Regions from separate parts of the Streptococcus sp. NLAE-zl-C503 genome, predicted to be linked through region 2. Evidence: predicted binding sites of a transcription regulator. Region 2 holds the regulator's gene; each other region holds the start of a gene.

Region 1 (3,140 bases), on a different contig from region 2:
AGATAACCTTTCCCTTACTTGCTTCTTCGAGCAGATTCATCGAGCGAAGGAGGGTTGACTTCCCGCTCCCTGACGGACCGATAATTACCACAACTTCCCCTCTTTTGATCTCAAGGTCAATCCCTTTCAAGACTTCATTCTTCCCAAAAGACTTATGCAGTTCTTCAATTTTAATCAAGGTTTCTGTCATTATTTTTTGTCTCCTTGTCCAATATGTTTTTCAAATGCCTTCAAAGCCACTGTCAAAACAGAAGTCATAATCAAGTAATAAAAGGCTGCAAATAAGAGAGGCGTTAAAGGTAGATAGGTCGTCGTTGCTACCGTTGTAGCTCCATTCCAAAGTTCCATGACACCGATTGCTGACAAAAGCGAACTATCCTTGATAATGGTGATAAATTCATTTCCCAGCGCTGGTAAAATATTCTTGATTGCCTGTGGCAAAATAACATAACGCATAGCATTTTTGGGACGAATACCCAAGGAATAAGCCGCCTCTAACTGCCCTTTAGGAACCGCATTGATCCCTGCACGAACGGTTTCAGACACATAGGCACCACTGTTCATAGAAATAATCAGAATACCAGGAATCAAACGAGAAAGGTCCACACCTAAAATTCCCACTTGGATAGTCGGAGCGTTGATATGCATAAGGGCAAAGGCAATCATAATTTGCACCATCATCGGAGTTCCACGGAAAATCCATACATAGACATTCGCAAACCAAACAAGCGGTTTAAAGCGTGATCGCTGAGCAAAGGCCAATAAGACACCTAGAATGGTACCGAAAAAGACTACCAGAATTGAAATCACTACAGTGATAAGAGCACCATAATTAAAATAAGGTAAATACTTTGGTAAAAAGGAAAAATTCATATAAACTCAGCTTTCTAAATATCAGATTGTATGATTATAACATGTATTGAATTAAAATTCAATCTTTTCCCACTGATTTTCACCAATAATTTTATGCAAAAGAGAAATAGCGAGAAATCTTAGTTTTTTCTAGTCAAGTCCCCGTGGTTTATGGTAAAATAGTAACGATAAGAAATGGAGGAGAATCATAATGGAATCACATTTGGTTAGAATCATCAACCGCCTAGAAGCTATGACAAAAGATGGCGGAAATCTAAAACGTAATTTTGAACGTGAAGGAGTTGTTGTTGCAGAAGTTGCTTACAGCTATGACGAAGAAAACGGATCACTCTTCACCCTTCGCGATGTTGAAGCACGTGAAACCTATACCTTTGATAGTATTGACTTGATTGCAATGGAGATCTACGAACTCCTTTACTAATAAAAAATCAGCAGGGAAAACCTGACTGATGAACGAGAATCCTTTTTGTCCCTGCAAATGGGATTTTTTCTTGCCCTCAATGTCGCTTAATTCTCCTTGAATTCTTCTTTTAAAAACGACTACTTCCCAATCTTTTTACTTGCTTTACACCTTAATCATGCTATAATGAGAGTATAAAACTTTGACTATTTTTGACCTTTTTTCTTAGGCCAAAAATAAGAATGAAATGAGGTAGATGTATGCTCTGTCAAAACTGTAAAATTAACGACTCAACAATTCATCTGTATACCAATATCAATGGACAACAAAAGCAAATTGATCTCTGTCAAAATTGCTATAAAATTATCAAAACGGATCCAAACAATACCCTCTTTAAAGGAATGACTGACCTAAACAATCGAGACTTTGATCCTTTTGGAGACTTTTTCAATGATTTGAATAATTTCAGGGCTTCTTCTAATAACGTTCCCCCAACTCAATCAGGTGGAGGATATGGGGGTGATGGGGGATACGGACCTCAAAACCGTGGTCCACTTCAAACACCTCCTAGCCAAGAAAGAGGACTCCTAGAGGAATATGGTATCAACGTAACTGAGATTGCCCGTCGTGGGGATATTGACCCTGTTATCGGTCGAGATGAGGAGATTATCCGTGTTATCGAAATCCTCAACCGTCGAACAAAAAACAATCCTGTCCTCATCGGAGAACCAGGTGTTGGTAAAACAGCAGTTGTTGAAGGTCTGGCTCAAAAAATTGTCGATGGTGATGTTCCCCATAAACTCCAAGGCAAGCAAGTTATCCGTTTGGATGTGGTCAGTCTAGTTCAAGGAACGGGTATCCGAGGCCAATTTGAAGAGCGTATGCAAAAGCTCATGGAAGAGATACGCAAACGCGAGGACATCATTCTCTTTATCGATGAAATCCATGAAATTGTCGGTGCAGGATCTGCGGGCGATGGCAATATGGATGCAGGAAATATCCTCAAACCTGCCCTTGCTCGTGGTGAGTTGCAATTGGTTGGCGCTACTACTCTTAATGAATACCGCATCATTGAAAAAGATGCTGCTTTGGAGCGTCGGATGCAGCCTGTCAAGGTAGATGAACCAACTGTCGGAGAAACCATTACCATCCTCAAAGGGGTTCAAAAGAAATACGAAGACTACCATCACGTCAAGTATACTGATGCTGCTATCGAGGCAGCTGCTAATCTGTCCAATCGTTACATTCAAGACCGCTTCTTACCTGACAAGGCTATTGACCTGTTAGATGAAGCTGGTTCTAAGATGAATCTGACTCTGAACTTTGTTGATCCTAAAGTGATTGATCAGCGTTTAATTGAAGCTGAGAATCTCAAGACTCAAGCTACACGAGAGGAAGACTTTGAAAAAGCTGCCTACTTCCGTGATCAGATTTCCAAGTACAAGGAAATGCAGAAAAACAAGGTGACCGATCAGGATACTCCTATCATTAGCGAGAAAACCATTGAACATATCATTGAGCAGAAAACTAATATCCCTGTTGGGGAACTAAAAGAAAAAGAACAATCTCAACTCATCCATCTGGCAGACGACCTCAAGGCCCATGTTATCGGACAAGACGAGGCTGTTGATAAGATTGCCAAAGCCATCCGTCGTAATCGTGTTGGACTTGGTACTCCCAACCGCCCAATCGGAAGTTTCCTCTTTGTCGGACCAACTGGTGTCGGTAAGACAGAACTTTCCAAACAACTAGCCATTGAACTCTTTGGCTCTGCTGACAGCATGATTCGTTTTGATATGAGTGAATACATGGAAAAACACAGTGTGGCTAAATTAGTCGGTGCCCCTCCAGGTTATGTCGGCTACGA
Region 2 (3,140 bases):
TAAGTCGCCTTCAAACCTTGCAAAATGGTCATGCTGTCAGCTAAACTTGGCTCTTCAATTGTCACTTTGGCAAAACGACGAGAAAGGGCCGCATCTTTTTCGATGTGCTTTTGGTATTCTTCCTGAGTGGTTGCACCAACCGTTCTCAAAGTTCCACGAGCCAAGGCTGGTTTCAAGATATTGGCCGCATCCAGAGTCGAGTCAATACCACTCCCAGATCCCATGATGGTGTGAAGTTCATCAATAAAGAGAATCACTTTGCCATCTTCCTCGATATCCTTGATGATGTTGTTCATACGCTCTTCAAAATCTCCACGGAAACGTGTTCCCGCAACGACATTCATCAAATCAAGCTCCAAAACGCGCATCTTGGCCATTTCCGCAGGTACATCCCCACTAGCAATACGCTGAGCAAGGCCAAGGGCTAGAGCTGTTTTCCCGACACCAGCATCTCCAACCAAGACAGGATTGTTCTTGGTCTTTCGACTCAAAATCTGAATCATACGTGAGATTTCCTTGTCACGACCGATAACTGGCTCTAACTTGCCAGAGCGCGCTTGCTCCGTCAGGTCATGCGTGTAGTCCTCGAGACCGCCACTTGGATTCTGAGGCATACCCATCATATTTGCCATGGAATTTTGCTTGTCAGATACCGTGCGATGGCGTTGACGTAAAGCCTTAAGATCTTCTCTAGTCCAGCCAGCACGCTCCTCTAAATTGCGACGAAGAGCAGCAATTCTGACCTGATCTTTCTGGTCTTCATAAGAAAATCCTGCTCTCTCCAAGATGCGAGTTGCCAAGGCATTGCCGTCATGCAAAATCGCATAGAGGACATGCTCTGTCCCTAGCACCTTTGCGTGGACCGCTGAGGCCACATACTCTGCTTCTGCAAAGAGAAGCTCCAAACGATGAGAAAAAGGCAATTCCGTAAAGGTTTCGTCTTGGCTATAGTCCGTTTCAGTCAGTTCCAACGCAACCTCTTCTAAACGGTCCATTTCATAAGGATAATCATTTAGAGTCGCACCTGCCACACTGTAACTGTGATTGGACATGGCAATCAATAAATGCCAAGACTCCAGGTAACGGGCTCCAAAATGGCTTGCAACCATGTAGGCACTCTCGATACATTCATTCAATGCTTTTGAATAGTTCATCTTACTTCTCTTTTCTATCTACCTCTTGTAATAGCTGTCGGAGCATATTGGCACGGACAACTGAGGATTCTTCCCCTAGGACACGATCCGTTGCTACTGAAGTCAGCAAGGTCATCTCCTGCTTGGTCATCAAGTCCTGCTCCACCAAAAGCTGGAGAATATCCTCGTAAATCTCCTGACTAACTCGCTCACCAATCGAGTAAAGCAAATCGCGGAGCATCTCATGATGATTGGAAAACTCAATCCGGCCTATGCGAATGTAGCCTCCGCCACCCCGCTTGCTCTCAACCAAGTAACCTCTGCTTTCAGTAAAACGTGTCTTGATGACATAGTTGATCTGACTCGGCACAACCTGAAAGGTATCTGCCAACTGGCTCCGCTGCAATTCCACGATACCAGATTGGTCTAAAATCGCCTTGATATAGGCTTCGATATGATCTGATGTATTTTTAAATCTCATAGTAAATCAAACTCCTTCTTTGAACCTTGACTATCTTTGACTATTATACCGAAATTTTTGATTTTTTTAAAGGAAAAGGGAGCAAGTAAAGAATAATCTTCACCAACTCCCTATTTTTCTAAGTATTTAATCCCAATTCCGCTAAGATTTGACGCTTATAGGCAATTTTTTGGACTTCCTTGTCTTCGCTCTGGGACCAATCTAGTTTAACTTCAGAAACAATCTGTCCAGGCCGATTTTTTAGAATATAGATGCGGTCACTGAGGTTGAGGGCTTCCTCGATACTGTGTGTGATGATCAAAGTAGTCAGCTGCAGTTGCTTGTGAATCTCCAGATACCAAGCGTGAAGTTCCATCTTGGTCATCTCATCCAAGGCACTAAAGGCCTCGTCTAAGAGAAAGAGTTTGTGCCCGAAAAGGTAGGTGCGGAGTAAGGCCACACGCTGACGCATCCCTCCGCTGAGTTCATGAGGATACTTGTCCCTTACGGCTGTCAACTGGAAGGTCGCAAGAATTTCATCCGCTCGGGCAATGGCTTCTACCTTATTCACCTTTTGAATCAAGAGGGGCAAGATGATATTGCCAAGTACCGTCTTATGTTCTAAGAGCAAATCCTTTTGCAACATATAACTAACGCGCCCCTTGGGATTTTCCTCGCCATCAAGGACAATTCGCCCTGACTGAACTTCTAAAATCCCAGCGATCAGATTAAAGAGGGTGGTTTTTCCAACACCACTTGGACCTAGGATAGAAACCACTTCACCTGAAGTCACTTTCAGATTGATATCCTCTAAAATCCTCTCTTGACCATAGGCATAACTGACGTGTTCTAGTCTAATTTCTGTCATTATTTCACAAATTCATTGGTAAAGCCTTTGCCTGTCAAGTCTTCTTTAAGGATACCATTTTCTTTATCCCATTTGTAGAAGGCATTCCAGCGAGCTACGTCAAATTGTCCCCATTTTTCCTTGTCGCTTGCGTATTCTTTCGACAAGTATTTTTGAGATTCGATAACGAAATCACGTTTTTCCTTGAGTTCGGGAGCATTCTTGATGAGGATATCTGCAGCTTCTTCTGGATGTTCCATGGCATATTGGTAGCCTTTTTTGATAGCTTGGATAACTTTGCGAGCTTCTTCTTTGTTGTCTTTGAGATAGTCGTTGTTTGCGATGATGACTGGTGAGTAGTAGTCAAACTCCTTGACATAGTCTTTCAAGTACATGAAGTTAGCATCTACGCCTTGAGATTTGGCAAGGATACCATCCCAACCGTAGTAGATCCAAGCAGTGTCAAAGACGCCATTGGCAATCGGTGTGATGGAGTTTGAGTCGTTGTTTGGTACTTTTTCGACCTTCTCAAAGTCTCCGCCTTGAGATTCTACCAAGGTTTTCAACATAGCAAGCTCAGTCGGGTCATTCCAGGTTCCATATTTCTTGCCAACCAAGTCTTTTGGACTAGTGACATTGTCAGATTTACGTGAGATGATTCCTGATGTATTGTGCTCTACGATAGCGGCAACGGCAGTGA
Region 3 (3,140 bases), on a different contig from region 2:
ATAGCGTCAAACTCTTTCCCTTTCATTTTAGTAAGGGCTGCTTGGAAGTCTGTATCCCCTGCTACGAAAGTTTCGTCTGCAACAATTTCACCTTTGTAGGCTTCGCGGAAAGATTTAGCAATACCTTTAGCATAGTCACTAGCATTGTCCGTATAAAGAACAACCTTCTTAGCATTCAATTTGTTTGTCACATAGTTAGAAATAATCTTCCCTTGGAAGCTATCTTGGAAAGTTCCGATAAATAGATATTCTTGACCTTTGGTCAAACCGTCTTGAGTCGCACTTGGTGAAATCAATGGAACCCCTGCTTGAGTAGCGTTGGCTACAGCTGCAGCAGTTGCACCAGATGTCGCAGGTCCTACGATAGCTGTGACTTTTGATTGGGTCACTAGGTTAGTTGTAACAGAGGCAGCCTCAGCAGTTTCAGATTTGTTGTCTTTGTCTACAACTTCGATTTGTTTTCCGTCGATACCACCAGCAGCGTTGATTTCATCAACAGCAAGTTGAGCACCTTTTTGTTCAGAAGTACCATAGGCAGCTACAGCACCTGTTTCTTCAAAGTTAAAACCGATTTTGATAGTCTTTTCGTCTACTGGGTTACCAGTTGTATTTGACGCTCCTGACTTGACCTCTCCACAGGCAGCGAGAAGAGCTACGCTAGCAAGAGCCACAAAAGATAGGGCAAATTTTTTCTTCATTTTTAATCTCCTTATAGTTGTTTCAAAAATAGTATGTTAAGAATATACCGAATTATCAGAAAATTGTCAACACATTTATCTCATTTTTTAAATGATAACGTTTTCCTCGGTGCGATAGAGATTGCCAACAAAGGGAGTTTCTAACTCTTGAATGTGGCAACGTCTTATTTTTTTGATAAATCTTTCCTTACCTAATCTCTCAACTAAGTCATCTAGCTCCTCAGTTGGAACATAGAGCTGCAAGTAACGATGCTTCTTAGAATGGTAACAGATGTCACCGTATTCCTGAAGTTTTTTTGCATCTCGATTATAGTAAAGATAGATGATTAATCCTGAACGATTGACCTTTTCAAACATGGTGAATCCTCTTTCTAAGAAATCTTCTCCTAATTATATCAAAAAAAGCAAACTCCGTCGAGTTTGCTTTCTAGGTTGCTTAGCTCAAAGAATTGTTAGCCATGATTTCATCAATGAAGCCATATTCGAGCGTTTCTTGGGCACTCATCCAGTAATCACGTTCAGCATCCGCGTGAATTTGCTCAACTGATTTACCTGAGTTATCTGCAAGGATTTGCTCCAAAGTCTTACGAGTTTTGAGCAAGTGTTCTGCAGCGATTGCCATATCTGTTTGTTGGGTACCACCACCTGTACCACCCATTGGTTGGTGAATCATGTACTCTGCATTTGGAAGCATGAAGCGTTTGCCTTTTGCTCCACTTGATGCAATAACAGTCCCCATAGATGCAGCCATCCCCATCACGATGGTTTGGACATCTGCCTTGATAAAGTTCATGGTATCAACGATTGCCAAACCAGCCGAAACAGAACCTCCAGGTGTGTTGACATAAAGGTAAATATCTTTTGTGCTGTCTTGAGCATCCAAGAAGAGCAACTGGGCAATAACTGAGTTGGCCATATTATCTTCGACTGGCCCAGTTAGCATGATGATGCGGTCTTTCAGAAGACGAGAGTAAATGTCATAGGAACGTTCTCCACGGCTTGTTTGTTCAATAACTACAGGAATCATTCATTTCTCCTTTTAATGTTGAATTTTCTTAGTCATGCGACTCAATACAGAACTATTATATCTTTTTGGTCAAAAAAGGTCAAATTTTTGCTCTATACTATCGACAGAATCAAAAATTCAACCTCCTCGCGAAATTAGAAACATCCTCCAATTTCATCTTTAAGACTCTATCTGAGTCTTATTTCGTACCGAACAAGCGGTCTCCAGCATCTCCGAGACCTGGAACAATATAGCCATGTTCATTCAAGTGTTCGTCCAGAGCTGCTGTAAAGATTTCGACATCTGGGTGAGCTGCTTGAAGAGCTTTCACTCCTTCTGGAGCAGCTACCAGACAGACAAACTTGATGTTTGATGCCCCACGTTTTTTAAGGGAGTCAACAGCCAAGATTGCTGAGCCACCTGTTGCCAACATTGGATCCACTACAAAGATTTGACGTTGGTCAATATCTTCAGGCAATTTCACCAAGTATTCAACTGGTTGAAGGGTTTCTTCATCACGGTACATACCGATATGTCCAACTTTTGCTGCTGGAACCAAGCTCAAGAGGCCATCTACCATCCCGATACCTGCACGCAAGATTGGGACAATCGCCAATTTTTTACCAGCCAATTGTTTTTGAACGGTCTTTGTGATAGGTGTTTCGATTTCCACATCTTCAAGTGGAAGATCACGAAGTACTTCATATCCCATCAACATTGCAATCTCATCTACTAGCTCACGAAAAGCTTTTGTAGAAGTGTCTGTACGACGCAAGATTGACAACTTGTGTTGAATAAGTGGATGATTAATGACTTCAAGTTTTCCCATTTTCTGAATTCCTTCTTTCAATTTATTCTTCTTATTATATCAAAAAACGGTTTAAAAAGCTTTCTAAACCATTTATTTTTATTAATTTTTAAATCAAATCTGCCTCTTGAAGAGCTGTCTGAACAGTCTCTAATGGTAAATGGGTTAATTCAGTGCCTTTTTCATGATAAAGGTACTGGGCATAGTCATCCATTCGGTACTGGTTGATATAAACCACGCGCTTGCAACCAACTTGTAGCAGTTGTTTGGTGCAGTTCAGACAAGGGAAATGGGTCACATAGGCTGTAAATCCTCTTGGAACCCCTCGTTCAGCCCCTTGCAAGATGGCGTTGACCTCCGCGTGAAGGGTTCGAACACAGTGTCCTTCAATGACCAAACATTCGTGGTCAATACAGTGCTCCGTTCCTGATACGGAACCATTGTAGCCTGTTGAAATGACCTTATTGTCCTTAACTAGGACAGCTCCTACTTTGGCGCGTTTACAAGTGGAACGATTAGCAATCAGTAAGGCCTGGGCTGCAAAGTACTCATCCCAAGCCAGTCTTTTTTCTGTCATAAGTCTTCTCCTTGTCCTCTATTTTTTGAAAAATGGCAAGCGTAAATCTGC

The links. Region 2 encodes CtsR, which represses protease genes until heat stress. Its sites were predicted from a motif close to TTGGTCAAAAAAGGTCAAANA; they were not measured.
Region 1: the regulator CtsR is predicted to act here: its motif matches at 1,473-1,493, upstream of BLS46_RS00490 (ATP-dependent Clp protease ATP-binding subunit).
Region 3: the regulator CtsR is predicted to act here: its motif matches at 1,791-1,811, upstream of clpP (ATP-dependent Clp protease proteolytic subunit ClpP).

Annotation. Positions count from the first base shown of each region.
Region 1 covers NZ_FNJT01000001.1:100,784-103,923, reverse strand. Annotated here, with positions in the region: gene BLS46_RS00505 (amino acid ABC transporter ATP-binding protein) at 1-190, opposite strand, end outside; gene BLS46_RS00500 (amino acid ABC transporter permease) at 190-873, opposite strand; gene BLS46_RS00495 (DUF1797 family protein) at 1,064-1,294, shown strand; gene BLS46_RS00490 (ATP-dependent Clp protease ATP-binding subunit) at 1,534-3,140, shown strand, end outside.
Region 2 covers NZ_FNJT01000002.1:357,156-360,295, forward strand. Annotated here, with positions in the region: gene BLS46_RS05920 (ATP-dependent Clp protease ATP-binding subunit) at 1-1,154, opposite strand, end outside; gene BLS46_RS05925 (CtsR family transcriptional regulator) at 1,156-1,614, opposite strand; gene BLS46_RS05930 (ABC transporter ATP-binding protein) at 1,733-2,461, opposite strand; gene BLS46_RS05935 (ABC transporter substrate-binding protein) at 2,461-3,140, opposite strand, start outside.
Region 3 covers NZ_FNJT01000003.1:206,828-209,967, reverse strand. Annotated here, with positions in the region: gene BLS46_RS07280 (ABC transporter substrate-binding protein) at 1-698, opposite strand, end outside; gene BLS46_RS07275 (YlbG family protein) at 786-1,055, opposite strand; gene clpP (ATP-dependent Clp protease proteolytic subunit ClpP) at 1,135-1,725, opposite strand; gene upp (uracil phosphoribosyltransferase) at 1,904-2,533, opposite strand; gene BLS46_RS07260 (deoxycytidylate deaminase) at 2,622-3,089, opposite strand; gene BLS46_RS07255 (TetR/AcrR family transcriptional regulator) at 3,108-3,140, opposite strand, start outside.